2 linked regions of the Paraburkholderia fungorum genome follow. The protein of the gene in region 1 binds, or shares a complex with, the protein of each later gene. Links are inferred from orthologs where the notes say so. Each region holds a gene or a part of one and is shown on either strand. Other genes may lie near its edges. The genes, in order: BLS41_RS15550 and dsbD.

Region 1 (11,768 bases):
CCAGCATTCTGTCCGCTGATTTCTCCCGCCTGGGCGAAGAAGTCCGCAACGTCGTCGCCGCCGGCGCCGACTGGATTCACTTCGACGTGATGGACAACCATTACGTGCCGAACCTGACCATTGGTCCGCTCGTCTGCGAGGCGATCCGCCCGCACGTCGACGTGCCGATCGACGTGCACCTGATGGTGCGCCCGGTCGACCGCATCGTGCCGGACTTCGCGAAGGCCGGCGCCAATATCATCAGCTTTCACCCGGAAGGCTCGGACCATATCGACCGCACGCTCTCGCTGATCCGCGATCACGGCTGTAAGGCCGGCCTGGTGTTCAACCCGGCCACGTCGCTCAGCCATCTGGATTACGTAATGGACAAGGTCGACCTCGTGCTGATCATGTCGGTGAATCCGGGCTTTGGCGGCCAGTCGTTCATTCCCGAGGCGCTGGTCAAGCTGCGCGAAGCCCGCAAGCGGATCGACGCTTACAAGGAACGCACAGGCCGCGAGATCCATCTGGAAGTGGACGGTGGCGTGAAAGTCGACAACATCGCGGAAATTGCGGCGGCTGGCGCGGACACATTCGTGGCAGGTTCTGCAATCTTCGGCCAGCCCGATCACAAGGTCGTGATCGACAAGATGCGCGCCGCGCTCGCCAACGTTCAGCACTGATTACCCGCACGCAATATGACCACTCCGTTCCCTGCCCCGACCTTCACCGGCCCGCGCCTGCAAGCCGCGATCATCGACCTCGACGGCACGATGATCGATACCGCCGACGACTTCACAGCCGGCCTGAACGGCATGCTCGCGCAACTCGACGCGACGGAAACATCGCGCGAGGAGGTGGTCGGTTACGTCGGCAAGGGTTCGGAGCATCTGATCCGCAGCGTGCTCGCGCCGCGCTTCGAGACGGAGCACGCGCAAGACCGCTTCGACGAGGCGCTCGCGATCTATCAGGCCGAATACGCGAAGATCAACGGTCTGCACACACGGCTTTACCCCGATGTCGAGGCTGGTTTGCGCGCCATGCGCGACGCCGGCCTCAAGCTCGCCTGCGTGACCAACAAGCCGCATCGGTTCGCGGTCGAATTGCTTGAACAGTACGGGCTTGCCCAATACTTTAGCGTCGTGCTCGGTGGCGACAGTCTGCCAAAAAAGAAACCGGACCCGTTGCCCATGCTTACCGCTGCGACGCAACTGGGCGTCGAACCGCAGGCTACGGTGGCCATCGGCGATTCGGAAAACGACGCGCTGGCGGGCCGCGCGGCGGGCATGGCGACGCTCACCGTGCCGTACGGCTACAACCACGGCCAAGCTATACAAACAATAAAATCCGATGGTATAGTTGCCTCGCTGTCCGATGCCGCCAAGGCGATCGCAGCGCACCATTCCACGACTTGAAAAGTCCTTCAACCTCATGTTTCTGAATAAAAAACGGAGTCTGATTAGCATCGACCGGGGAGCCTGGCCCTGGCGTCGCTGGTCGCGCTAACCTCGCCTGAGGTACGCTGAAGCTCGTCTTCGGCAACCGTTTTTTACTTCGCTGCGCTCACGCGTTTTTTCCATCATCTTGTTTCGCTGCATCGGTTGATTCGGCCTGCATGTGCCCGCAAAGTACATCTGTGCGCTGAAACCCTTTGCACGCGTCGATGGGAAACTCGCGCCGGTCGGTATCATCATCGTGTTGAGTAGTCCACGAACACCCTGACCGGTTGCGCTACGCCCCGCTTTGTCCGACGCACCCTGCTGCCGGACCACCGTACAGGATCGGAACATGACCGAACTCGAATTCCAGTCCCTCGCCAACGAGGGTTTCAACCGCATCCCGCTGATCGCCGAAGCGCTGGCCGACCTCGAAACGCCGCTTTCGCTGTATCTGAAGCTGGCGCAAACCGAGCGCAACGGCGCGAACTCGTTTCTGCTGGAATCGGTGGTGGGTGGCGAACGTTTCGGCCGCTACTCGTTCATCGGACTGCCGGCGCGCACGTTGCTGCGCACCCGCAACGGCGTGTCGGAAGTGGTGCGCGACGGCAAGGTCGTCGAAACGCACGAGGGCGATCCGCTCGAGTTCATTCAGCAATTCCAGGGGCGCTTCAAAGTGGCGCAGCGCCCGGGTTTGCCGCGATTCGCAGGCGGTCTCGCCGGATATTTCGGCTACGACGCAGTGCGTTATATCGAGAAAAAGCTCGCGAACAGCGCGCCGAAAGACGATCTGAACCTGCCGGACATCCAGTTGCTGCTCACCGAAGAAGTCGCGGTGATCGACAACCTCGCGGGCAAACTTTATTTGGTGGTCTACGCCGATCCGGCGCAGCCCGAGGCGTACGCGAAGGCCAAACAGCGTCTGCGTGAATTGCGTCAGCGTTTGCGGACGACCGTGCAGCCGCCGGTCACGTCGGCCAGCGTGCGCACCGAGACTTACCGCGAATTCGCCAAAGACGACTATCTGGCAGCCGTGCGCAAGGCGAAGGAATACATCGCAGCCGGCGAACTGATGCAGGTTCAGGTCGGCCAGCGTCTGACCAAGCCGTATCGCGACAATCCGCTGTCGCTGTATCGCGCGCTGCGCTCGCTGAATCCGTCGCCGTATATGTATTTCTACAATTTCGGCGATTTCCATGTGGTCGGGGCGTCGCCGGAAATTCTGGTGCGTCAGGAAAAGCGCGGTGAGGATCGTATCGTCACGATCCGGCCGCTGGCGGGCACGCGTCCGCGCGGCAATACGCCGGAACGCGACGCGGAACTCGCGACCGAACTGCTGAACGACCCGAAGGAAATCGCCGAACACGTAATGCTGATCGACCTCGCGCGCAACGACGTGGGCCGTATCGCGCAAATCGGCTCGGTGGTCGTGACCGACAAGATGGTGATCGAAAAGTACTCGCATGTTCAGCACATCGTGAGTTCGGTCGAAGGCAAGCTGAAGCCCGGCACCACCAATTTCGACGTGCTGCGCGCGACCTTCCCCGCCGGCACGCTGTCCGGCGCGCCGAAGGTTCGCGCGATGGAACTGATCGACGAACTGGAACCGGTGAAGCGCGGTCTGTACGGCGGAGCAGTCGGCTACCTGTCGTTCACTGGCGAAATGGATCTCGCCATCACGATCCGCACCGGCGTGATCGCGAACGGCAATCTGTATGTGCAGGCGGCTGCTGGCGTAGTCGCGGATTCAGTGCCCGAATCCGAATGGCAAGAGACCGAGAACAAGGCACGCGCCGTGTTGCGCGCCGCCGAACAGGTTCAAGACGGCCTCGATAGCGACTTCTGACCGGAGATACACCATGCTGCTCATGATCGACAATTACGACTCGTTCACCTACAACCTGGTGCAATACTTCGGCGAACTCGGCGAAGACGTCCGCACCTACCGGAACGACGAAATCACGCTGGACGACATCGCGAAGCTCAACCCCGAGCGCATCTGCCTGTCGCCCGGTCCGAGCAACCCGCAGCACGCGGGCATTACCCTCGACGTGCTGCGCGAATTCGCCGGCAAGACGCCGATTCTCGGCGTGTGCCTCGGCCATCAGGCCATCGGCGAAGCATTCGGCGGACGCGTGGTGCGCGCGCAGACCATCATGCACGGCAAGGTCAGCACGATCGAAACCGACTGCAAAGGCGTGTTCGCCGATCTGCCGAAGCATTTCGTCGTGACCCGCTATCACTCGCTCGCGATCGAACGCGAATCGCTGCCCGATTGCCTCGAAGTGTCCGCGTGGACCGAAGATGGCGAGATCATGGGCGTGCGTCACAAGGAACTGGCGGTTGAAGGCGTGCAGTTCCACCCGGAATCGATCCTGTCCGAACACGGCCACGCGTTGCTCGAAAACTTCGTCAAACAATCGAAGCTCGCGAGCAGCCAGATGGCGGCTCAATCGAACCGCAACGCTTGATGAAGAGAGACGAAATCATGTCGATTACGCCCCAGGAAGCGCTGCAACGGACCATCGAGCACCGCGAGATTTTCCACGACGAAATGCTGCATCTGATGCGGCTCCTCATGCGCGGCGAGCTTTCGCCCGTGATGTCGGCGGCGATCATCACCGGTTTGCGCGTGAAGAAAGAGACGATCGGCGAGATCACGGCCGCGGCCACGGTCATGCGTGAATTCGCGCGCCACGTCGAGGTGCAGGACAACTCGAATTTCGTCGATATCGTCGGCACCGGCGGCGACGGCGCGCACACCTTCAACATTTCCACGGCGACGATGTTCGTCACGGCCGCGGCTGGCGCGAAAGTCGCGAAGCACGGCGGCCGCAGCGTGTCGAGCAAGTCGGGCAGCGCCGACGTGCTCGAAGAACTCGGCGTGAATATCGATCTGCAACCGGACCAGGTCGCGGCGTCGATTGCGGAAACCGGCATGGGCTTCATGTTCGCGCCGAACCATCACCCCGCGATGAAAAACATCGCACCGGTGCGCCGCGAACTCGGCGTGCGGACCATCTTCAACATTCTCGGCCCGCTGACCAACCCGGCCGGCGCGCCGAACCAGTTGATGGGCGTGTTCCACGGCGACCTCGTCGGCATTCAGGTTCGCGTGATGCAGCGCCTCGGCGCGAAGCACGTGCTGGTGGTGTACGGCATGGACGGCATGGACGAGGTGTCGCTCGGCGCGGCTACGCAGGTCGGCGAATTGCGCGACGGCGAGATTTTCGAGTACGAGATTCACCCGGAAGATTTCGGCATGCAGATGGTATCGAACCGTTCGCTGAAAGTGGCCGACGCGAGCGAATCGAAAGCGATGCTGCTCGACGCGCTCGACAACAAACCGGGCGTCGCGCGCGAAATCGTCACGCTGAACGCGGGCACGGCGCTGTATTCGGCGAACGTGGCGTCGTCGATTGCGGACGGCATCCAGTTGGCGCGCGAAGCGATCGCGAGCGGCAAGGCTCGCGCGAAAGTCGACGAGTTGGTCCGCTTCAGCCAGCAATTCAAGAAGTGATCCACCAGTCATCAACGTAGCGAGACACTTATGAGCGACATCCTCGACCGCATCATCGCGGTCAAACGCGAAGAAGTTCGCGCGGCCGAACAGAGCGCGCCGCTTGAAGAACTGCGCCTCGAAGCGTCGTCGCGCGATATCCGCGATTTCGTCGGCGCATTGCGCGCCAAACACGCCGCCGGCCTGGCCGCGGTGATTTCCGAAGTGAAGAAGGCAAGCCCGTCGAAAGGCGTGTTGCGCGAAAACTTCGTGCCGGCCGAGATCGCGCGTTCGTACGAGAAGCACGGCGCAGCCTGTCTGTCCGTGCTGACCGACGTGCAATTCTTCCAGGGCAGCGTCGCGTATCTGCAGGAAGCGCGCGCGGCTTGCAATCTGCCGGTGCTGCGCAAGGACTTTATCGTCGATCCGTATCAGATCGTCGAAGCCCGCGCGATGGGCGCCGACGCGATCCTGCTGATCGCCGCCGCGCTCGACACCTCGCAAATGCAGGACCTCGAAGCGCTTGCTCATTCGCTGGGCCTGGCCGTGCTGGTCGAAGTGCACGACAGCCGCGAGCTGCAGGAAGCGCTCACGCTGAAAACGCCGCTGATCGGCATCAACAACCGTAATCTGCGCACGTTCGAAACGTCGATCGACACGACCATCGGCATGCTCGAATCGATTCCCGACGACCGGATCGTCGTCACGGAATCGGGCATTCTGGCGCGCGCCGATGTCGAGCGTTTGCGTGCGATGAACGTGCACACGTTCCTCGTCGGCGAGGCGTTCATGCGCGCGGACGAGCCGGGCGTGGAACTTGCGCGGATGTTTTTCTGATCACGGTTTAGCGAACAGCGAACGCAGCGGAGCAGTACATGGGCATGGAACGCGAAATCAAACTGGCATTGCCGGTTGAGCAGGTGCAATCGGCAGCGCAATGGTTCGTCGCGCGGACAAAAGTCGATGGGCAGCCGGTCAAGCTGGTGAACATTTACTTCGACACGCCGCAGCTCACGCTGGCAAGCTCGAAAAGCGCGCTGCGTCTGCGTCAGACGCCGGACGGCTGGTTGCAAACATTCAAAACCGTGGGTCAGGCGAAAGACGGTTTGCATAGCCGGCACGAGTGGGAAATGCCGGTCGCCGGTCAAAAGCTGGAGATCGACGCGTTGCTGCGCGAATGCGACGAACCCGCTGCCGCTGACGCGTTGCGTCAGGCGGCCCCCGCGTTGATCGAATTGTTCCGCACGAATTTCACGCGGACGCTGTGGCATGTCGAATTCGACGGCTCGGAAATCGAAGCTGCGATCGACCAGGGCGATGTGCTCGCCGAAGTAAATGGCGAAAACCGTCGCGCGCCGATTTCGGAAGTCGAACTGGAACTGAAGTCCGGCGACGAAGCTGCGCTCCACTCGCTCGCGGCGGAACTCGGCAAGCAAGTCAAAGGCCTCGCGCCCGACAACGTCAGCAAGGCGCAGCGCGGGTATCAGTTGCGGGCCGGTTGAGCCGGACCGCGTTTGCTGCGACACTCCCCCGCCATGACCTCCGCCTCCCGTACCCGCTCCAGTTCGTCGCAAGCTTCCTTGTTCGACGACGCCTCCGCCGCGCCGGCCAATGCAGATGCGCAACCGCAGTCGTCTGCGGCCGCTGGTTCGCCGCCGCCCACGCTCGAAGCCCAATTCGCCGCGCTGCCGCCCGCTTGGCGCGCGCATCTGAAGCCGTTCATCGACAGCGATGCGTACGCGCCGCTGTGCCGTTTCGTCGACGGTGAGCGCGCGGCCGGCAAAACCGTTTATCCCGCCGATGTTTTCCGCGCGCTGCGCCTGACCAGCCCCGACGAAGTGAAAGTGGTGATCCTTGGCCAGGACCCGTATCACGGCGAAGATCGCGGCACGCCGCAAGCGCACGGACTCGCGTTTTCCGTCGCGCCGAACGTGCGCACGCCGCCGTCGCTGCGCAACATCTTCAAGGAAATCGCCGCGACTCTCGGCCACGAAACGCCGCGCCACGGTTGTCTCGACACGTGGGCCAAACAGGGTGTGCTGCTGCTGAACACAGTGCTGACCGTCGAACGCGATAGCGCGGCGAGTCACGCGAAACGCGGCTGGGAAAAATGCACGGACACGCTGATCCACGAACTGGCGATGCGTCACGACGGCCTCGTGTTCATGCTGTGGGGCGCGCATGCGCAGGCCAAGCGCGCGCTGCTCGGCGGGAAATCGCATTACGTGCTGGAGGCGCCGCATCCGTCGCCGCTGTCGGCGCACCGAGGCTTTCTCGGCTGCGGGCATTTTGTGAAGGCTAACGACTATCTCGTCGAGCATGGCCGTCAGCCAATCGACTGGCGTCTGCCCGACGAAGCGCAAATGCTCGCGTAACTGCACCTTCGCGAAACCCAGCCCGGCACCCATCGCGCCGCAAAAACAAAACGCCACGAATTCACATTCGTGGCGTTTTTTCATTCAACCGCAAATCGAACGCCGTCCGCCGCGTCGACGCGCCGGCCGGTGGATCAGAACTTACGCGGCGGCGATCGCTTCACGCGCGGCAGCCAGAGCGGCGCCAGCAGCGTCCGGGCCCATGTTCAGGCCTTCAGCGTAGATGAAGTTCACATCGGTCATGCCGAGGAAGCCGAGGAAGCTCGTCAGATACGGCGTCTGGCTGTCGTTCGGCGTGCCGAGATACTTGCCACCGCGTGCCGACACGACGTAGACCTTCTTGCCCTTCACGAGACCTTCCGGGCCGTTCGCCGTGTACTGGAACGTGATGCCGGCACGCGCGATGAAGTCGAAGTACGTCTTCAGTTGCGACGAGATGCCGAAGTTGTACATCGGTGCGCCGATCACGACGATGTCGGCGGCTTGCAGTTCGGCGATCAGCGCTTCGCTGCGGGCAGCGATCGCAGCCTGTTCGGCCGTGCGCTGGTCTGCCGGCGTGAAGAACGCGCCGAGCACGGCGTCGTCCAGATGCGGCAGCGGCTCAGCTTGCAGATTGCGGACGACGACTTGCGCGCCCGGATTCGATTGTTGCAGCTTTGCGGTCAGCTCGTTGACGAGCAGCGTCGAGTTCGCGCCTTGCGAGCGGGCTGCCGAGTTGATTTGCAGGATCGTGGTCATGGTTGACTCCAGAGTGGGGCGCGCAGTGTTGCGCGAGTGGAGCCATTGTGTTTTTTTACCGATCCGGGAAAAAGCCATCCGGCGGCGACGGATTGTTGCACTGGTAGGACAATCCGCCGCCGTCGCCGCTAATGAATAGCGGCCGGAATGACGGTCAGCTTGCCAGCCACGCGTCGCGAGCCTTGCGCGCCGCCGCCCGTTTGTCGCTGACGGCGAGCTTGTAGCGCTGTACTTCAGGCCCGTCCAGCTTGACTTGTGCGGTACGCAGCTCGTCGCGGCGGAACGCGTGAATCTCCACTTTCGCACCCGGCTGATAACGCGACAGCAGTCCGTCAAGATTCGAGCCGGTCACGCGCAGGCCGTCGAGCGCGATCAGCACGTCGCCCGCCGACAGCCCGGCTTTTTGTGCGGCGCTGCCTTCGTGGACAGCGGCCAGCGTGCAATCCGCGCCGCCGCGCAGACGCGCGCCGAGCGTCGGCTTGCCGCTCTTGTCGAACTCAGGCGTCAGCGAAACGCCGAGCGGTGCGAGCAATGTGTCGAGCGGCAGATCGCGCGTGCCGTGCACGCCTTCGGCGAACAGTTCGCCGAGCTCCGCGCCGGTTGCTTCGGCGAACAGCGCCTCGATCTCGCTTTCTTCGACGCCGACCGGCTTGCCGCGATAGAAGTCGCGGCCAAAGCGCTGCCACAGCAGACGCATCACGTCATCGAGCGATTTGCGGTTGTTGGTTTGCGCGCGAATCGTCAGATCGAATGCGAGCGCGACCAGCGAGCCTTTCGTGTAATAGCTGACGATCGCGTTCGGCGCGTTTTCATCCTGCCGATAGTATTTGACCCACGCGTCGAACGAGCTTTCGGCGACGGTCTGCTTCAGACGGCCGCTGCCGCGCTGCACGCCGCCCACCACCTTGCCGAGCAGGCCGAAATAGTCGTCCTGCGAGATCAGGCCGCTACGCACGAGGATCAGGTCGTCGTAATAAGACGTGAAGCCTTCGAACAGCCACAGCAGCGACGTGTAGTTTTCGACGCTCAGGTCGTACGGCGCGAACACGGCGGGCTTGATACGCTTCACGTTCCACGTGTGGAAGTATTCGTGGCTGCACAGGCCGAGGTAAGTCCGGTAGCCTTCGCTGGCGGCGTCGCGGCCCTGCACCGGCAGGTCGCCGCGATTGCAGATCAGCGCGGTGGATGCGCGATGCTCCAGCCCGCCGTACCCATCGGTCACGGCTTGCGTCATGAACACATAGCGGTCGACCGGCGCTTTCTTCGTCTTCGGTTCGAACAGCGCAATTTGCGCTTCGCAAATACGCTTCAGGTCGGCGGACAAGCGCGCCATATCCAGCCCGACCACCCGTCCGGCGATCACGATATCGTGCGGCACACCATGCGCGCTGAACGTCGCCAGAGCGAATTCGCCGAGTGTCACCGGATGGTCGATCAGTTCGTCATAGTTCTGCGCGCGATATTCACCGAAGCCGTAGCGCTTCGTGCCGCGCGCTTCCGGCAATGCGGTCGCCACACGCCAGCCGCGATACGCCGCGCCTTCCGGCTTCTGAATATCCACGACGCACTGCGCCTCCTCATGACCGAGCGGCGACAGAAACACGCTCGTGCCGTTGAAAAAGCCGGTCGTATCGTCGAGATGCGCGGCACGCACCGACATGTCCCATGCATACACCTCGTAGCGCAACGTCAGCGCGCCTTTGACCGGCGCGGCCTGCCACGTGTGCTTATCGGTCTTTTCGACGCGCACCTTGCGGCCCGCTTCGTTGGTCGCGCGCAGCGTGACGATGTTGCGCGCGAACTCGCGCACCATGTAGCTGCCTGGAATCCACACCGGCAGCATGAAACGCTGACCGGCCGGATCGGGATCGGCGACGGTCACGATGACTTCGAACAGATGGGCGGCAGGTTGCTTCGGAACGATGGTGTAGCGGATCGGCTTCATCGGCGGCGGAATTGGATGTTGAGAGATTGACTTGAGGCGGGGAGATTCGGAGTCTTGATGCGAAAGGAGGCGCCCTGCGCGCCTCCTTGTCCTCACTATGTACCGCGTGCTCAATGCACCGCGGACATTTCCTTGTCCAGACGGTCGGCCGGCACCGCGCCCGGCAGACGGCGGCCGTCGGCGAGGAACACGGTCGGCGTGCCGTCGACGTTCATCGCGTGGCCGAGCGCGAGGTTCTTGTCGATCGCGGCGGTGTCGCACGTGCCGGCGGCGGTCGGCGCCTGATGGTCCTGCATCCACGATTCCCAGGCCTTCGCGCGATCCGTCGAGCACCAGATCGACTTCGACTTGGCGGTCGAATCCGGCGACAGAACCGGGTACAGGAACGTGTAGACCGTCACGTTATCGAGCGATTTCAGCGACGTTTCGAGCTGCTTGCAATACGGGCAGTTCGGATCGGAGAACACGGCGATCTTGCGCGCGCCGTTACCCTTCACGACCTTCACCGCATTCGCGAACGGCAGGCTCGCGAAGTCGATGCGGTTGGTTTCCGACAGACGAGCTTCGGTCAGATTCTTGCGGGTCTTCGCGTCGACCATGTCGCCGAGCAGCAGGTAATCGCCGTTGGCGTCGCTATAGACGATTTGCGTGCCGAGGTTCACTTCATACAAGCCGGCAATCGGCGACTTCGTGATGCTCTTGATCGTCACGTCAGACAAACGCGTTTGCAGCGTGGCTTTGAGCTTGTCGGTGGCCTGGTCGGCCTGGGCGGAGCAGCCCAGCGTGACGGCAGCGATCGCCAGCGCGGCGGCTACCATGCGGAAGGTCTTTTTCATGCTGAATTCCTGAGTTCAATCGCGTGAATTACGCGTTTTCAGACGTTTCCGATCTGACCGGAACGGCGTCGATCCGTTCATGATACCTGTGTCGCCAGCCGCGGCTGACGCGCCTCTGGTTTATCCCAACGCAGCCGACACCAGCCAGCGCTTGATGAACGGCTGCGCGCCGACGAAGGCCATGCCCGTGTTGCGCAGAACCTTCGCAAACGGTCCGGGGACGGAGAAGAGTTTTTGCAGACCGTCGGTGGCGACCATCAGCGCGCGAATGTCTTCGCGGCGCGCGCGTTCGTAGCGGCGCAGCAGCACCGTGTCGCCGAGATCGCGGAACGACTCCTTGCCCGCGACCGTTTCGGCAAGCGCGGCAACATCGCGCAAACCGAGGTTCATGCCTTGCCCCGCCAGAGGATGAATCAGATGCGCGGCATCGCCGACCAGCGCGACACGCGGCGCGACCAGCCTGTCCACCGTTTGCAACGCGAGCGGGAAACCTTGCGCGGGCGTCACGCATTCGAGCGCGCCGAACTGCTCGCCGGTCACGCGTTCCACCTCGGCGGCAAGCTGCGCGGGATCGAGCGCGAGCAGTTGCTCGGCGTGCTCGGTACGCGCCGACCAGACTAGCGACAGATGGCCATCCGGCATAGGCAGCAGCGCGATGATCTCGCCGTCCTTGAACCATTGGTAGGCGGTTTCGCCGTGCGGCCTGCCCGCCTTGAAATTGGCGACCACGCCGGTTTGCTTATAGTCGCGCCGATCCATCTTCGAGCCGATTTGTGCGCGCACCCATGAATGGGCGCCGTCCGCGCCGACCAGCAGATCAGCTTCGATCACGTTGCCGTTGGCGAGGCCGACGCTCGCGCTTTCCGGCGTGAAGTCGAGCGCCTGAGCGCGGGTGTCGATCCAGGTGAGATTCGGCTGAAAGCGCAGCGCGGCGTCGAGCGCGCGTTCGATTACCGACGA
Region 2 (17,075 bases), 110 kb from region 1 along the record:
GCAATTCGGTGTCGTGTTCACGCTGACGCAACTGCCGCAACACGACGCCGTTGCCGGGTTCAAAACTCAGCGCATCGAGCAGATCGCGGAAATGGGTGAGCGGCTCCGACAAGCTCATGGCGAGCGCCGTGGCTTTGCGCTGCTCGTCCTGCGCGCGCGTCAATCTGGCGTGTTCGGCGAGCGGCACGGCCATTTGTGTGAAAGACCGTTCAATCGATGCGCGTTCAGCGTCGGTTCGCGTCTTCCCGAATGCCTGCCACGCGGCCAGAACAACAACAGCGGCGACCCCGGCCAGTGCGGCAGCAAGCCATTCACGCAGACAGCGCCGACGCGCAAGACGCGCATTGCGTTGTCGATAAGGCAGCAGGTTGAATCCGCCGAGCCATGGTTCTGCGACGCGCACTTTGAGCGATGAAGGTGATGCCTGCGAACTCGCGGAACGCGAAAATCTGCGCGAACGGGAAAGCAGAGGTGAGTTCAAAAGGTCGCGCGTCATTCGCACACTCCGCGCAATGCGAGTCCAAATGCCACCGCTCCGGCCGGCTCGTATAACAACGGATCGACGAATTGCCGCGTGCGGCTTCCCAGCGCGGCGCATTCGAACGGCAGCGTCGTACAGCCCAATATGTCGGCGATATCAGCGAGCGAGAAACCCACGCCGTCGAGCAGATCGACCTCGCCGCTCACCAGAGCGCAGTCCAGCACGGGACCGTGGACGAGGTCACGCAACGCATCGGCGAGATCGGCGTGCTCGGGCGCCGGATACCGCATTTCACCGGCGATGCCATCGTCGACGATGCGCCATCCGTACACGCCGTCCGTGCCGATCCATAACGCGACATAAGGCTCGTGCGGATCGAGTTCGTGACTCGCCGCGTAACGCATTGCACGCAGCGCCGCGTGCGGCTCGCCGTCGACGGCCGTCAGCGAAATACCGGCCATCGCGGCGCATTCCATTCGCGCTTCGAGATGTTGGCGCGCTGTGGCCGCAATCGTCACGGAGCGGATTGGCGAAGGGCTTTCGTCGACGAACCAGTCCACCGCGAGCGCGTGCCGCTCCAGCCCTGCGATGCGCTCGGCCTCGCTCATCACGGCGGGTTCCAGCCCAGCGAGCGCGTGTCCACCGTCTTCCGCGCAATGGCTTTGCGCGACGAGCCGCGCGAACGGCACGATGCTGGTCAACGTGGCCGATGCAGGCATCGCCATCGCGCATCGCAATGCATGTGTTGCACAGCCGCGCGGCAAACCGGCGAACGCGTCGCGCAGTGCACGCGCTATCGCGTGCCGGTCGACGATCTCGCTGCCGGCCATTGCCCCTGCGCCCAGCGGCATGGTGCAAAGGTATTCCAGATGCAGTGCGCCGCGAGCACGCGAACGCTGACTCACCACCACCAGCCGCAAGACCTGCGAACCGATATCGATCCCCGCGCCAAAACGCTGCGCACCTGATTTCACAGCCTGAAGCCACGAATTGCTAAAGCTCATCACGTCCCCCCTCTGATCCACGCGACGAACCATTCGAACGCGAGTAACGAGGAAGAATTGTCCGTAGACAGCCGCCCGAGCGACACTCGGCCGAACGGCCAACGTTGCTCAGCGAACGTCCTGCATGGCATCAAAGCGTCTACAGTGAAGTCATCGCTGAGCGCCCCGCTGACTTGCAGGCTACCGTTCGTAAGCAACCCGAAAGCTAACGGCCCTGGCGGCTATAATCGCGGGACTGTTTTTTGGTGCACATATGCAATCAACGTCTCCTACGTCCCCGCCGCCCGCCCCTCAGAAGCGCAAACGCCCGTGGTGGCTCAAGCTCATCATTGGGTTTTTCGGTCTGATCGTCGCGGGCGTTCTGTGCGTGTTGCTGGTGGTCGGATACGCACTGGTCGTAGCAACGCCCAACCTGCCTTCGCTCGACGCGCTGACCGACTACCGTCCCAAAGTGCCGCTGCGCATCTACACGGCCGACCACGTGCTGATCGGCGAATTCGGCGAAGAGCGGCGCGACATCGTGCATATCCAGGACGTGCCCGATAGTCTGAAGAAGGCGATTCTCGCGATCGAAGACGCGCGCTTTTACGACCACGGCGGCGTCGATCTGACCGGTATCGCGCGAGCCGGCATCGTTGCGCTGACCAATGGTCACGCCACGCAAGGCGCGAGCACGATCACCATGCAGGTGGCACGCAACTTCTTCCTGTCGAGCGAAAAGACCTACACGCGCAAGATTTACGAGATGCTGCTCGCGTACAAGATCGAGTCGAAGCTGACGAAAGATCAGATTCTCGAGGTGTACATGAATCAGATCTATCTCGGTCAGCGCGCGTATGGCTTCGCGAGCGCGGCGCGCGTGTACTTCGGCAAGGATCTGAAGGATCTGACGCTGGCTGAATCGGCCATGCTCGCGGGCCTGCCGAAAGCGCCGTCTGCCTATAACCCGGTGGTGAATCCGAAGCGCGCGAAGGTTCGTCAGGAGTACATCCTGGAGCGCATGGTCGAATTGCATTACATCACCCAGGAACAATACGACGAGGCTAGCAGACAGGTGCTTGTCGTGAAGGGCGCGGGCAAGGAGTTCAGCGTGCACGCGGAATACGTCGCGGAAATGGTGCGGCAGATGATGTACGCGCAGTATCGCGAAGAGGCATACACCCGCGGCCTGAACGTCGTGACCACGATCGATTCAGCCGATCAGGACGTCGCTTACCGCGCGCTGCGCAAAGGTCTGATGGACTACGAACGTCGTCACGGCTATCGCGGACCGGAGGCGTTCATCGATCTGCCATCCGACGCGGAAGACCGCGAACAGGCGATCGACGACGCACTGCTCGAACATCCGGATAACGGCGAAATCATCGCGGCAGTCGTCACGGCGGCGAGTCCGAAGCAGGTTCAGGCAACCTTCATCGACGGCAATACCGCGACCGTTCAGGGCGACGGTCTGCGTTATGCGCAATCCGCGCTCAACACGCGTGCGCAGCCGAACCAGCGCGTGCGGCCGGGCGCGATCATCCGTCTGGTCAAGAACGACGACGGCGACTGGTCGATTACGCAATTGCCGCAAGTTGAAGGCGCGTTTATCTCCGTAATTCCACAGGACGGCGCGATTCGCGCGCTGGTCGGCGGCTTCGACTTCAACAAGAACAAGTTCAATCACGTGACGCAGGCATGGCGTCAGCCGGGTTCGAGTTTCAAGCCGTTCATTTATTCGGCGTCGCTCGAAAAGGGACTCGGACCGGCCACGATCATCAACGACGCGCCGCTGTTTTTTAGCGCAGCGGAGACCGGTGGCCAGGCGTGGGAACCGAAGAACTACGGCGGCGGTTTCGACGGTCCGATGACCATGCGTACCGCGCTGATGAAGTCGAAGAACCTGGTGTCGATCCGTATCCTGAACCAGATCGGCACGAAGTACGCGCAGCAGTACATCACGCGCTTCGGCTTCGACGCGGAACGGCACCCGGCTTATCTGCCGATGGCGCTCGGCGCCGGTCTCGTCACACCGTTGCAGATGGCCGGTGCGTTTTCAGTGTTCGCCAACGGCGGCTATCGGGTGAATCCGTATCTGATCGCTGAAGTTACCGATCAGCGTGGCATCGTGGTTTCGCACGCGCAGCCGCTGATTGCGGCGCAAAACGCGCCGCACGCCATCGCCCCGCGCAATGCCTACGTGATGAACAGTCTGCTGCAAAGCGTCGCGCAACACGGCACGGGCGCCAAGACCAACGTGCTCAAACGCACCGATCTCGGCGGCAAGACGGGCACCACCAACGATTCGCGCGACGCATGGTTCGCCGGTTATCAGCACACGCTCACGGCGATTGCGTGGATCGGCTACGACAATCCGCGCAGTCTCGGCGACAAGGAAACCGGCGGCGGCCTCGCGCTGCCGGTCTGGGTCGAGTACATGGCGCGCGCGCTCAAAGGCGTACCGGAGTACAAGATGCCGCGTCCCGAAGACGTCGACGAAATCGGCTCGGAACTCTATTTCGACGACTTCACGCCGGGCAACGGCTTCGTTTCGACGGTCGGCGTGAGTCAGGCGACGCTGGATGCCCAGGCGAGCGCCGCAGCGGCCGCTCCCGAACAGGTCGGCGAGCAGGAAAAGCAGGACATCATGAATCTGTTCCGTGGACACTGACGGCACCGTCAGCTTTTGTTCGGCCCAATAAAAAACCGCCGCGCCCGATGCGCGGCGGTTCTGTTTTCAGCGTGACTTCCAGGCCCGCGTTTAGGGGGCTTTGAACACCACCGGCTCACCCGCCTGCTGCGTCGCGTACTCCGTCAGCGCGGAGAAAAACTCCGTGCCGCCGCGGGTGTCGCGCCATTCGCCGTCGATGAAACGGTAGTGAAAGCCGCCTGCTTTCGCGGCGATCCAGATCTCGCGCATCGGCGGCTGGAGATTGACGATAATCTTCGAGCGGTTCTCGAATTCGAGGGTCAGCACGTTGCCGCTGCGCTCGAGTTCGATGTCGGCTTCGGTGTCGTCGAGCGCGCTTTCGATAGCGGCTAGCGCGGCTTCCGCACGGGTCAGGTAATCACTATCGGACATGCTAAACTCCATCGATTATTTATTCAGGGACAGTCATGCGAGTCGTATCTCGGATGCGCGCGGCGGCGCCCGGCCGCGCGATTGTAGCGGGTTTGGTCATTCTCGCAGGTTGCGCACTTGCCGGCTGCGGGCAACGCGGGGCGCTCTATCTGCCCCAGGTTCCGCCGCTACCCGCCCCACCGGCCACCCGCACGCAGGCACCGTCGCCAGATGACGTAAAACCGGACACCAGCAACGCCTCCGAAGCCGGCACCGTGCCGGATACTTCGGGCACGGCAATGTCGCTTTCGCCGGAAACAGAACTTGCCGCACCGCCCGAGTCCGCAGCATCCGGCACCTCGGCTCCATTGCCTGCCTCCGCTGTCACCCCCGTTCAATAAGACTTTCGCATGACTCGATCCGCATTTGACTACGTCGACGGCGTATTGCACGCCGAAGGCGTGTCCGCCGTCTCCCTCGCCGAACAATTCGGCACGCCGCTGTACGTGTACTCGCGCGCCGCCCTCACCGCTGCATGGAACGCGTACGCGGGCGCTTGCGCCGGCCGTCGCGCAACGGTTCACGTGGCCGTCAAGGCCAACAGCAATCTCGCGGTGCTGAACGTATTCGCGCGACTCGGCGCGGGCTTCGACATCGTGTCGGGCGGCGAACTGGCGCGCGTGCTGGCAGCTGGCGGCAAAGCGGAAAACACCGTGTTTTCCGGCGTCGGCAAGCATGCGAACGAAATGCGCGACGCGCTCGCGGCCGGCGTCAAATGCTTCAACGTCGAGTCGATTCCCGAGCTGGATCGGCTGAACGCGGTTGCGGCGGAAATGGGCAAGAAGGCGCCTGTGTCGCTTCGCGTGAATCCTGATGTCGATGCAAAAACGCATCCGTATATTTCCACCGGCCTGAAGTCGAACAAGTTCGGCGTCGCTTTCGAAGACGCGCGCGCCACGTATCGCGCTGCTGCGGCAATGGCGAATCTCGACGTGGTCGGTATCGACTGCCATATCGGCTCGCAGATCACCGAAGTCGCGCCTTACCTCGACGCGGTCGACAAAGTGCTGGAACTGGTCGAGCAGATCGAACAGGACGGCGTGAAGATCCGTCATATCGACGTAGGCGGTGGGCTCGGCATTACCTACGACGACGAAACTCCGCCGGAGATCGGTGAGTTCGTGCGTACCGTGCTGGATCGTATCGAAGCGCGTGGCCACGGCCATCGCGAAGTGTATTTCGAGCCGGGCCGCTCGCTGGTCGGCAACGCGGGCATTCTGCTGACGCGCGTCGAGTTTCTGAAGCCGGGCGCGGAAAAGAACTTCGCAATCGTCGACGCAGCGATGACCGATCTCGCGCGTCCCGCGATGTACGAGGCGTACCACGCAATCGACGCCGTCGTTAAGCGCGACACTCCGGCTCACGTGTATGACGTCGTCGGCCCGGTTTGCGAAAGCGGCGACTGGCTCGGCCGTGAACGTCTGCTGGCCGTCGAACCTGGCGACCTGCTGGCGATCCGCTCGGCTGGTGCATATGGCTTCGTGATGAGCTCCAACTACAACACGCGCCCGCGTGCGGCCGAGGTGATGGTCGATGGTACACAGGTGTATGTGGTTCGTGCACGCGAAGAGGTTCAGCAGCTGTTTGCGGGCGAAACGATTCTGCCGGCGTAAACGCAACGCGGTGACGCGAGCAACATGAAAAAAGGCGATGCCAATGCGGCATCGCCTTTTTTTCGTGCTGTGCTCAAGTGAATTCGCGAGCGCTCAACGCGTTCTCGACCGACTCCCACGTAGCCACGCGACCAACCTCCAAACCAGCAACACGATCATGATCGCGCCGTAAATCTTCGGCAGAAACAGGTCGTGCTTGCCGGCCTTCATCCACCAGAAATGCAGGATCGCGAGCGCGCCAATCAGATAGATCGCGCGATGCAGCGTCTGCCAGCGTCGGCCGAGTTTGCGCACCATCGCGCGCGGCGAAGTTGCAGCGAGAGCGATCAGCAGCACGAACGCCGCGAAACCCACGGTGATGAATGGCCGCTTGCCGATGTCCTTCAGAATGGCCGCCACGTCGAACCACTTGTCGAACCAGAGATAAGTCGTGAAATGCAGCGTCGCGTAGAAGAACGCGTAGAGGCCGAGCATCCGGCGAAAACGCACGAGCGCCGCGACGCCGGTGAGTCGGCGCAACGGGGTCACGGCCAGCGTGATGCACAGAAAAACCAGCGTCCAGAGACCGGTCGAGCGCGTGATGAACTCGATCGGATTGGCGCCGAGCCGGTCGGTCATCCCGAATAACACGAGGCGCGCGAGCGGATACCAAGCGGCGATGAACACGGCGACCTTGGCTGGCGCGATCCAGCGCGCGCCACCTGCGGACCGAGTCTTATTCGGCGTCTGAATGGTCCGGGATGAAACATAAGACCCTGCCGCTTGCGCACGCTGCGTCTTATGCTCGGACTCGGTCTCGCTGGCCGGTTGCGTATCGGAATCCATCGTCGTGCCTCAGAAATTCTTCTTCAGGTCCATGCCTTGATAGAGCGACGCAACCTGATCCCCGTACCCGTTGAACATCAGCGTCTTGCGCTTCGGCGTGAAAAAACCGTCACCGATACGCCGCTCGGTCGCCTGACTCCAGCGCGGATGATCCACGTTCGGATTCACGTTCGAATAAAACCCATACTCGTTCGACGCATAGGTGTTCCAGCTAGTCGGCGGCTGCTTGTCGAGAAAGCGGATTTTCACCAGCGACTTCGCGCTTTTGAAGCCGTACTTCCACGGCACCACGACGCGCACCGGCGCGCCGTTCTGATTCGGCAGAACCTGCCCGTAGAGGCCCATTGTCAGCAGCGTCAGCGGATTCATCGCTTCGTCCATCCGCAGACCCTCGGAATACGGCCAGTCGAGCACGGGCGTCGACAGGCCAGGCATCTGCGACGGATCGGCCAGCGTGATGAACTGCACGTACTTCGCATTGCCATTGGGCTGCACGCGTTTGATCAATTCCGACAGGGGTATGCCGATCCACGGAATCACCATCGACCATCCTTCGACGCAGCGCAGCCGGTACACCCGCTCCTCGAGCGGCGCCAGCTTGAGCAATTCGTCGATGTCATACACCTTCGGATTCTTGATCTCGCCCTCGACGCTCACCTTCCACGGATGCGGCCGCAGCGTCCCCGCGTTCTGCGCGGGATCGGCCTTGTCGGTGCCGAACTCGTAGAAATTGTTGTAGGTGGTGATGTCTTTGAACGGCGTGGCCTGGTCGAGCGCGACGAAGCGCGCGTTGGTCTTCGCGGCCAGCTTCTGTGCTTTCGCGTCCGGCGATGTGTAAGCCGCCCGCGCCGCCTCGCCATGCGCGCCGATCAGGCCGCCGAGCGCCGTCGCACCGGCCGCCTGCAACACGCGCCGCCGGTTCTCGAAAACGCGCTGCGGCGTGATTTCACTGCGCGCAATGTCGTCGCCGGTCAGTTTTGTTCTGTCGCTGCGTTTGATCCACATCCTGCTGCTCCTTGACGGCCCATCGATCTGCACATCTTACGGGGCCATATTGATGACTGCGGGCGCGGTCGTCGGCCGCTCATCCATAGGTACTCCAACAGCGAACACCTTGGATGCAGCGAATATTCCGCGCACCATAAAAAAACCGCCGGGTGCAAAGCACGCGGCGGTTTCTTGAACGTCTGAAGCAATGGTTCTTACAGCTTGCCGTAGCTATGCAAGCCCGACAGGAACATGTTCACGCCAAGGAACGCGAAGGTCGTGACCAGCAGACCGGTCAGCGCCCACCATGCCGCCACCGCGCCGCGCAACCCCTTCATCAGACGCATGTGCAGCCAGGCCGCGTAGTTCAGCCAGACGATCAGCGCCCACGTTTCCTTCGGGTCCCAGCTCCAGTAACCGCCCCAGGCTTCAGCGGCCCACAACGCGCCAAGAATCGTCGCAATCGTGAAGAACGCGAAACCGACGGCGATCGACTTGTACATCAGGTCATCGAGCACATCGAGCGCCGGCAGGCGGTCGGCCAGCACGCCGCGCTCTTTCGACAGATACGCGACCCCGACCATGGCCGACAGCGCAAAGCTGCCGTAGCCGATGAAGTTCGCCGGCACGTGGATCTTCATCCACCAGCTTTGCAGCGCGGGGACGAGCGGCTGGATTTGCTGCGCGTCGCGAGCGACCGAGTACCACATCAGGAAGCCGACAGCCGCGCTGATCACCAGCAGCACGAACGCGCCGAGCGCGCGGGTGTTGTAGTGCTGCTCGTAGTACAGATAAAACAGCGCGGTGATCAGGCTGAACAGCACGAACACTTCGTACAGGTTCGAGATTGGAATATGACCGACGTCAGCGCCGATCAGATAGGACTCGTACCAGCGCACCATCAGGCCGACAAAGCCCATCACCACTGCGGCCCACGTCATCTTCGAACCGATCGCGGCGCCGGTCGGCGAGCGCGACAGCAGGCCGATCCAGTAGAACACGGTAGCGAACACGAAGAGCGCGCTCATCCACAGAATCGCGGACTGGCTCGACAGGAAATACTTGAGGAAGAACGCGTTATCGGCGCGGCTGAGGTCGCCGTGATAGATCTGGATGGCCAGCAGCGACAGCGCTGCAATGCCCACCATCAGTGGACGCACGGGCTTCCAGCGCCAGCCGAGCGTGATGAACACCGGCACCGCACACACCAGCACGAGCTTGTCGTAGTAATTCATGAACGGGTGATAGCGCGACAGCGCAAAACCCGCGCCCGCGACCATCACCACGGCAAACAGCCAGTCGATCGCGCCGAGCCGCTTCAGGAACGGCCGGTCGTCGTACTGCGCGACATTGAGCGTCTCGCTCGCGAACGTCTTGTCGGGCCGCGATGCGGAGGAGGATGAGGAAACCTGAGTCAAGTCCATGATCTTACCGGGTCGAATCTTGTGAACTGGCGGACGGCGCGCCGGCAGGGCCGGGCTTGCTGGAGGCGCTGTCGGCGTCGGATGCTACGGTGAGTTTCGCGCCGAGCGCAGCGCCTACGGCGTCGCGCGTCTGGACGAACTCCTTTTCGAAGTCGAGTGTTTTGCGTGCGCTCGACATCGCCATTACGACGTTTGTGCCGTGATCGGTATCTTTGAGCCAGAACCAGAGGCGCCGTTCGCGGACGTAGAACATCGAAAAGATGCCTAACACGAGGAGCAGGCTGCCAAGATACACGACTTTTTTGCCCGGCGCGCGCGTCAACTGAAATACCGAAGCTTGCACCTGCTTGAATGAGTCAAGTTGTAAATAGACCGGCGATCCATACAGAAAGCTGTCAGATATTGCGTTGATCGAGCTTTGTACGAAGCGGCTGGCGTCCGCATTGGCCTGCGCTTCGGGCTCGCCGAGCTGCTGGCGGGACAGTTGCCACAGATCCCACGTCGCGCCTTCGAGCATGCGCAGCAGCAGACCCGCGGCCTTTTCCTGCTCGCCCTTCGGCACCGAATGGTCGATAAAACCGGCGATGGCCTGGAAACCGCCGACCGGCTGCCCGTCCGGCATCTTGATGCTGTTGTCGGCGCCCGCGAAAAGGGTCAGCACGCGCAGCGCGCTTTCTTCCAGATGCTGTTGCAACTCGGGGTTCGAACCGGGCACCGAGCGCTGCGCGAAACGGTGAGCCGCCGTCGTACGCATGGCCGGATCTTCGAGCGTCGCGCGCAGGTTCATCCACTCCTTGACCGTGCCGCCGGTGTCGGCGGGAATGCGCAGGTAGCGGAACGGGTCGTCCGGATTCACGCGCATGCCGGCGAGGAACATCTTTTCGCCCGACACGTCCACCGGCAGCATGTAGTTGTTGTACTCGCGCGCCTGGCCGTCCTTGCCGCGCACCTTGTATTGGACCGACGGGCCGACGTTATGCAGATCGAGTGGCTTCGAGGTTTTAGCGCCCGAGCCGAGCCGTTCGTCGAACGCTTCCTTCAACGTTTGATGCGCAGCGACGCCGCGCGCGTCGTTCTGCCCGCTGCCGTTCGAAATGTTTTCGACGTTGATCGCGCGGAAGTCGGTGAACTCGACCGTTTGTCCATCGGCGAGCGGCGTTGCGGTGCTCAACGGCGCATTGCCGCCGATCGTGCCGCCGAACGGCGCGGTTTTCGCGCTTGCGCCGGTCATCGGAAAGGCCGTCATCTGCATCTGCGAGCCGCCGTCCTGGAAGCTCGACTGATAGATCGACACGCCGTCATACGTGAACGGCTTGTTCACTTCGACACGCGCCGGGATGCGCGCGCCCGTCTGGTGATCGACCACGACGATGTCGCTCGCAAACAGCTTCGGCATGCCAGTCGAGTAGTAATCGACGATGAACTTGTTCAACTCGATCGAGAACGGCAGGTCCTGAATGAGCGAGCCGTCGGGCTGGTTCAGGATCGCCGTCGACACATGCTGCCCTTCCGGCACCCATGCATAACCACGGAACGTCGGGTTCGATTGCGACAGACGGTGGTCGGGCGTGATGTCGTTGATCACGGTGTTCGAGCGGATCGGCGACTTGTCGAACATCCACATTTGCAGCTTGATCGGCAGATTGCTGTCGAGCAGGCCGCCCACGCAGATCACGACGATAGCGAGGTGAGCGGAAATGTAGCCGAATTTGGTCAACGCGCCGCGCTTGGCCGCGATCAGTGTCGCGCCTTCGGACTCACGCGTGACGAACTTGTAGCCGAGCTTCGACGAGAGTCTGGCGAGCACCGCCGAGGTCTGCGCACGCGTGCCGCTCACCGCGAACTCGCCTTTGTGATGGAATGCGCGCAGGCTGTTTTCGCGGACCTTGTCCTTCCAGCTCTTTGCGTCGGCGACCATCTTCGGCGCATTGCGGATCACGCATAGCGACACCGACACCATCAGAAAGCCGAGGATCGTCATGAACCACCACGAGCTGTACACCGTGTACAGACTCAGCGAGCGGAAGATGTCCGCCCAGAACGGGCCGAACTGATTGACGTAGTTGGGATACGGATCGTCCTGCGTGAGAACGGTGCCGATGATGCTGGCAATCGACAGGATCACGAGCAGCGCAATCGCAAAACGCATCGAACTCAATACTTCGACGACGCTGCGCGTGATGCGATTGCCCGACTTCGACTGCAAACCCGACGTGGTAACGCTCATTCATACTCCGACTGAACAGCAAAAAAGGGTGAAAGGCTGTCGTAGACACGAAGCCTCCACCCTTTTCTTGTTTTGTACCGACCTTGCCAGGACGGTTGCACTTGCGTGCGGACTCTTAATGCAAGCCCGCGATGTAATCGGCAACAGCCTTGATCTCGCTGTCCGACAGACGCGATGCTATCGCATGCATCGCGTCGTTGTTATTACGGGCGCCAGGACCTTGCGTGAACGCCAGCAACTGGGCCACCGAATATTCCGCCCATTGCCCCGACAAACGCGGGAATTGAGACGGAATGCCCTGACCGGTCGGCCCGTGACAGCTTGCACAGGCCGGCACACCCTTGTCGGCAACCCCGCCGCGATAAATCTTCTCACCTAGCGCGACCGTGTCTTTGTTGTGCGCGTAACCGGGCTTCGGGGTTTGCGTCGAGAAATAGGCGGCCACGTTGATCATGTCCTGATCGGACAGCGCCGCGGCCATGCCCGCCATGATCGCATTGTTGCGCGCGGGCTGTTTGGCGCCCGGCTGAATCTTGAAGTCTTTGAGCTGCTTGACGAGGTACTCAGGATGCTGACCCGCCAGCTTCGGATATGCGCCGCCGGCACTGTTGCCGTCTGCACCATGACATGACGCGCAAACCTGCACCGCGATTGCCTGCCCCCGATTGACGTCCGGCTTGACCGGATCTGCTGCTCGTGCCTGAATTGCCAAACCTGAAAGACCTGCCGCTACATGAAGCACCATCAGAGTCTTGCTCAGTCGATTCATTCGCACACCCTGTCTCGTCTTGTGGGATTTTAGAGGTTTTGCAAAATACGACGGCGACCGAGTGACCACCAGTAACGCGCCAAGGCACGCGGGCTGGCCTCCTCAGGTTTTCAGTAAACCATCGTATTGTACAATAACTCGCTAATCGCTAAGACGCCAGTCGGGCTTGACCCGTCCCCACTCCGGGTTCCCCGGCGTCTCGAATCCTGGCCTGATCATGTCCTTCCTGCTCCACCAATCCCGCTTTTTCACGACCGTCAATCACCTGCGTGATCTGCCGGCCACGTCGCAACCCGAGATCTGCTTCGCCGGGCGCTCGAACGCCGGCAAGTCGACGGCCATCAACATTCTGTGCAATCAGAAGCGACTGGCCTTCGCCAGTAAGACGCCGGGACGCACGCAGCACATCAACTATTTTTCGGTGGGTAAGGAAGACGATCCGACCGCGTATCTGGTCGACCTGCCGGGCTACGGTTACGCCGAAGTGCCGGGAGCGGCGAAGGCTCACTGGGAGGCGCTGCTGTCCACGTACCTGCAATCGCGCTCGCAACTACGCGGCATGATTCTGATGATGGACTCGCGCCGTCCGCTGACCGATCTGGACCGGCGCATGATCGAGTGGTTCGCGCCGACCGGCAAGCCGATTCACACGCTGCTGACCAAGTGCGACAAATTGACCCGCCAGGAAAGCGTCAACGCGTTGCGCGCGACGCAGAAAGGTCTGGCTGAATATCGCACTGCGGGCTATCGCGGCGATCTGACTGCGCAACTTTTCTCGGCGCTCAAGCGTGTCGGGATCGACGAAGCGCATGAGCTGGTTGAAAGCTGGCTGATCCCTTCTGCGAAGGGCGAAGCGGACGCTGCGGAGTAAGCGCAACCGCCGCTGCTCCAGGGGCACGAAACCATCATTTCCGTTCGCCCATAAAAAAACCCGCCGCTTAAACGGCGGGTCAAACAGCCTAATCGAAAAACGACAGGCACCCGCTCAGGGAGGAGAAGCGGGGAGGTCAGCGCCAGGCGCCTTGCTCGATCGGTATGATATACCATTGTCTCGAAAAGTTTCCGGGAGCGGAGGCAGGCGTGATTTGTCCACTCCATTCATCTACGATCTTCGATTCGATATGAGCTTCTATCCGCACTATCGTCCGCGCCGTATGCGCCGCGACGACTTCTCGCGTCGCATGATGCGAGAAAACATCCTCACCACCAACGATCTGATTTACCCCGTGTTCATCGTCGAAGGCACCAACGTGCGGCAAGCCGTACCGTCGATGCCGGGCGTCGAACGCGTGTCGGTCGATCTGCTGATGGGTGTCGCCGAGCAATGCGTCGCGCTGGGCGTGCCGGTGCTGTCGCTGTTCCCCGCGATCGAGCCGTCGCTGAAGACGCCCGATGGCCGCGAAGCGACCAATCCGGCCGGCCTGATCCCGCGCGCGGTTCGCGAACTGAAGAAGAATTTCCCCGAATTGGGCATCCTCACCGACGTCGCGCTCGATCCGTACACGAGCCACGGCCAGGACGGCGTGCTTGACGAAGCCGGCTATGTGATCAACGACGAAACCGTCGAGATTCTGGTCGAGCAGGCGCGTGCGCAAGCCGAAGCAGGCGTCGACATCGTCGCTCCGTCGGACATGATGGACGGCCGGATTGGCGCAATCCGCGAGATGCTGGAGAGCGAGGACCACGTCCACACGCGCATCATGGCTTACGCGGCCAAGTTCGCGTCGGCGTTTTACGGCCCGTTCCGCGATGCAGTAGGTTCCGCGACGAACCTCGGCAAAAGCAACAAGATGACGTACCAGATGGACCCGGCCAACTCGAATGAAGCGCTGCGCGAAGTGCAGGCGGACATCAACGAAGGCGCGGACATGGTGATGGTCAAGCCAGGTATGCCGTATCTGGATATCGTACGGCGCGTGAAGGACGAGTTCCAGTTCCCGACTTACGTGTACCAGGTGAGCGGCGAGTACGCGATGCTGAAGGCGGCCGCGCAGAACGGCTGGCTCGATCACGACAAGGCGATGATGGAATCGCTGCTCGCGTTCAAGCGCGCGGGCGCGGATGGCGTGCTGACCTACTTCGCACTGGATGCCGCGCGGATTTTGCGGGCGCAGAAGTAGGTTGAGGCGCTGCTGGTTTTAGCTTTAACGCTAACTGGAGCTTAAAAAAAACGGAGGCGGACCCAAGGGTCGCGCCTCCGTTTTATATTAGGGCTGCCGGTTTTGCCTTTGCTGATTAAACCCCGGCCCCACTCGCCTTATCCAGCGAGCGCAAGAATTTGTCCGCAGATTCATAACCGACGACGCGCAATACCTCCTTGCCAGCCGGATCGAAGAAAATAATGCCCGGTGGCCCGAACAGGCCAAAGCGTTTCAACAATGTTTGATCGTCGGCGTTGTTCGCGGTGACGTCGGCGCGCAGCAGATTCATCTGCTTCAATTTGGCTTGCACGCGCGCGTCGCTAAAGGTGAACTTCTCCATTTCCTTGCAGCTGACGCACCAGTCCGCATAAAAATCGAGCATGGCTGGCTGAGAAGCCGTTTTGACGGCCTGATCCAACTCATTCGATGAGCGAACCGGTGCAAATGTCAGATCGCTCTGAGGCGCGGCAGGCGCGTTATTGGACACGTTGCCGACGCCCCCCCTTGCGGCCAATACTGCGAGCGGCCTAAGAGGATCGGACGAGCCAGCGGCAAGTCCCACGAGCAACACGGCCGCCCAGATCGCGAGCGCCGCGCCGATACCCCGGCTGAGGCGGCGCCAGATCGACCCGTCCACGGACGCCGCCGAGAACAACCCCAGCGACGCTGCGGCAACCAGCAACCAGAGCGCGCTCAGCAGCATTTGAGCTGCGGCACCGAGTACCGGCCACACGATCCATAACGCCGCGGCCAGCAGCACGACTCCGAAAAACACCTTGACGCCATCCATCCAGGCACCCGCGCGCGGAAGGAGCGTTCCGGCGCCGAAACCGATGATCAGCAGAGGGACGCCGAGCCCAAGACCCATCGCAAACAATGCTGCGCCGCCGAGGAACGCGTTGCCCGTGTGAGCGATGAACGCCAGCACGGCAAACAGCGGCGCGGTCATGCAAGCGCCCACTACGAGGGCGGACAGTGCGCCCATCACCGCGACGGCAGCGAACTTGCCGCCCGAGCGTCCCGTCGACGCACGCGAAACGCCGTCCTGCCAGCGCTGCGGCAACGCAATGTCGAATCCTGCAAGCAAGGTCAGCGCAAAAACGGTCAACAAGACGCCGAACGCGCCCAGCACCCACGGATTCTGCAACCACGCGCCGAGGCTCTGCCCAACCAACGCCGCCGCGACGCCGAGCGCCGTATAAACGAGCGCCATCCCGATTACATACGCCAGCGACAACGCAAAACCGCGCGCACGCGTCACCCGCGCACCCTCGCCGATGATGATTGCCGAAAGAATCGGAATCATCGGATACGAGCACGGCAGCAGGCTAAGCACGGCGCCGGCGACAAAATAGAGCCCGATGATCGCGATGAAACCGCCGCCTTGCAGCAACGATTGCGCGTAGTCAGCGCTCGTGGCGCGCTCGTACCAGGGTTCGTCTTCTGTACTGGACTTTTGGTTTGTCGCATTCGTGGCCGTAGTCGCCGGGGCCGTCGCGCTGCCCGCCGGCTGCAACGCAGCGCCGCTGACGTGGTACACACGCTCCATCGGCGGATAGCAGATGCCGGCATCCGCGCACCCTTGCGACGTCACCGCCAGATCGAACGGGCCGGCCGCCTGCTTGACCGGAATGCGGATCGTCAGCTCGTTACGATACGTCTCGACGTTCTTGTTGAACGTCTCGTCAAACTTGACGTGGCCGGCGGGCAATTGCGGCTCGCCAATCGTGGCCGTGCCGTTGCGGGTCGCAAACGCAAAGCGCTCGCGATACATGTAGTAGCCGTCGGCAATCTTGTACGTGACATCTACCTCGCCGGGCTTTTCGGTCGCGCTGAATTTGAACGCGACGGCAGGATCCAGGAAGTTATCGTCAGCACGGGCAGGCGTGCCGAATTGCGCAAGAATCACGCAGCCGAGCAGGAAAAATGCAGTGCGCAGCGCTTGGCGCGCACGTCGGTCGAGACCGTTAAACATGGAGGGGGCGTTGGGTTTCGGTAGTGATCCACTGGCCGTACGCGGCTGATGCCGACGCCTGCCACATGATGATTTCCGGCGTGTCGTAGGGATGGTGCGCCTGAATGAACTGTTCCAGTTCCAGCGCGCGAGCGACGCTCGTCTTGAACAGCAACTGGATTTCCTGCGCGGTTTCGATCGCGCCCTGCCAGTGATAGCTAGATTGAACGCTGCCAAGTTGCGTGACACAAGCGCAAAGCCGCGCGGCAAGGGCATCCGCGGCGAGTTTCTGGGCAACGGCCGCGTCCGGCACCGTCGTCAGAAGCAAGGTCACATTTACGCTCACACAAACTCCAGCCAGGCACGATTCAGGTGCCGGTATCGTATCACCAGGCTCGGGGTGCCGCAGGCGGCTGGACTGTTGTGGCACAGGGGCGTCACGTTGCGTTGACGACCGCAAAAACCATCACCCTGCGGCCGGAAAAATTTCAAAAAAAAAAGCCAGGCTGATTGCCTGGCTTTCTTTCAATGCCTGAAGCTTACTCAGCTT

Evidence for each region.
Region 2: the proteins of BLS41_RS15550 (region 1) and dsbD are in contact, whole or in part, in a crystal structure (PDB 1JZD), measured with the Escherichia coli proteins. The link is inferred for Paraburkholderia fungorum from one-to-one orthologs.

The regions. Positions count from the first base shown.
Region 1 is NZ_FNKP01000001.1:3,495,791-3,507,558, forward strand. Bases 8,946-11,768 are described here. They hold BLS41_RS15550 (DsbC family protein), read right to left. Parts: upstream 10,809-11,768; coding sequence 10,083-10,808; downstream 8,946-10,082. Other genes in these bases: BLS41_RS15545 (M61 family metallopeptidase), read right to left, coding at 8,946-9,972; BLS41_RS15555 (UbiH/UbiF family hydroxylase), read right to left, coding at 10,929-11,768. Also shown: rpe (ribulose-phosphate 3-epimerase), read left to right, coding at 1-662; BLS41_RS15505 (phosphoglycolate phosphatase), read left to right, coding at 678-1,394; trpE (anthranilate synthase component I), read left to right, coding at 1,768-3,261; BLS41_RS15515 (aminodeoxychorismate/anthranilate synthase component II), read left to right, coding at 3,275-3,886; trpD (anthranilate phosphoribosyltransferase), read left to right, coding at 3,904-4,935; indole-3-glycerol phosphate synthase TrpC, read left to right, coding at 4,966-5,751; BLS41_RS15530 (CYTH domain-containing protein), read left to right, coding at 5,790-6,416; BLS41_RS15535 (uracil-DNA glycosylase), read left to right, coding at 6,450-7,289; BLS41_RS15540 (FMN-dependent NADH-azoreductase), read right to left, coding at 7,431-8,027; more of BLS41_RS15545, read right to left, coding at 8,182-8,945. UniProt on the Escherichia coli protein: Acts as a disulfide isomerase, interacting with incorrectly folded proteins to correct non-native disulfide bonds.
Region 2 is NZ_FNKP01000001.1:3,599,593-3,616,667, forward strand. Bases 14,107-17,075 are described here. They hold dsbD (protein-disulfide reductase DsbD), read right to left. Parts: upstream 16,547-17,075; coding sequence 14,666-16,546; downstream 14,107-14,665. Other genes in these bases: hemB (porphobilinogen synthase), read left to right, coding at 14,107-14,550; cutA (divalent-cation tolerance protein CutA), read right to left, coding at 16,539-16,871; rplQ (50S ribosomal protein L17), read right to left, coding at 17,065-17,075. Also shown: BLS41_RS16015 (fimbrial assembly protein), read right to left, coding at 1-496; type IV pilus biogenesis protein PilM, read right to left, coding at 493-1,485; BLS41_RS16025 (penicillin-binding protein 1A), read left to right, coding at 1,739-4,135; iron donor protein CyaY, read right to left, coding at 4,226-4,546; LPS translocon maturation chaperone LptM, read left to right, coding at 4,582-4,926; lysA (diaminopimelate decarboxylase), read left to right, coding at 4,936-6,198; protein-methionine-sulfoxide reductase heme-binding subunit MsrQ, read right to left, coding at 6,292-7,023; protein-methionine-sulfoxide reductase catalytic subunit MsrP, read right to left, coding at 7,033-8,028; c-type cytochrome biogenesis protein CcsB, read right to left, coding at 8,226-9,434; BLS41_RS16060 (cytochrome c biogenesis protein ResB), read right to left, coding at 9,439-11,661; BLS41_RS16065 (c-type cytochrome), read right to left, coding at 11,777-12,430; yihA (ribosome biogenesis GTP-binding protein YihA/YsxC), read left to right, coding at 12,648-13,301; more of hemB, read left to right, coding at 13,552-14,106. UniProt on the Escherichia coli protein: Required to facilitate the formation of correct disulfide bonds in some periplasmic proteins and for the assembly of the periplasmic c-type cytochromes.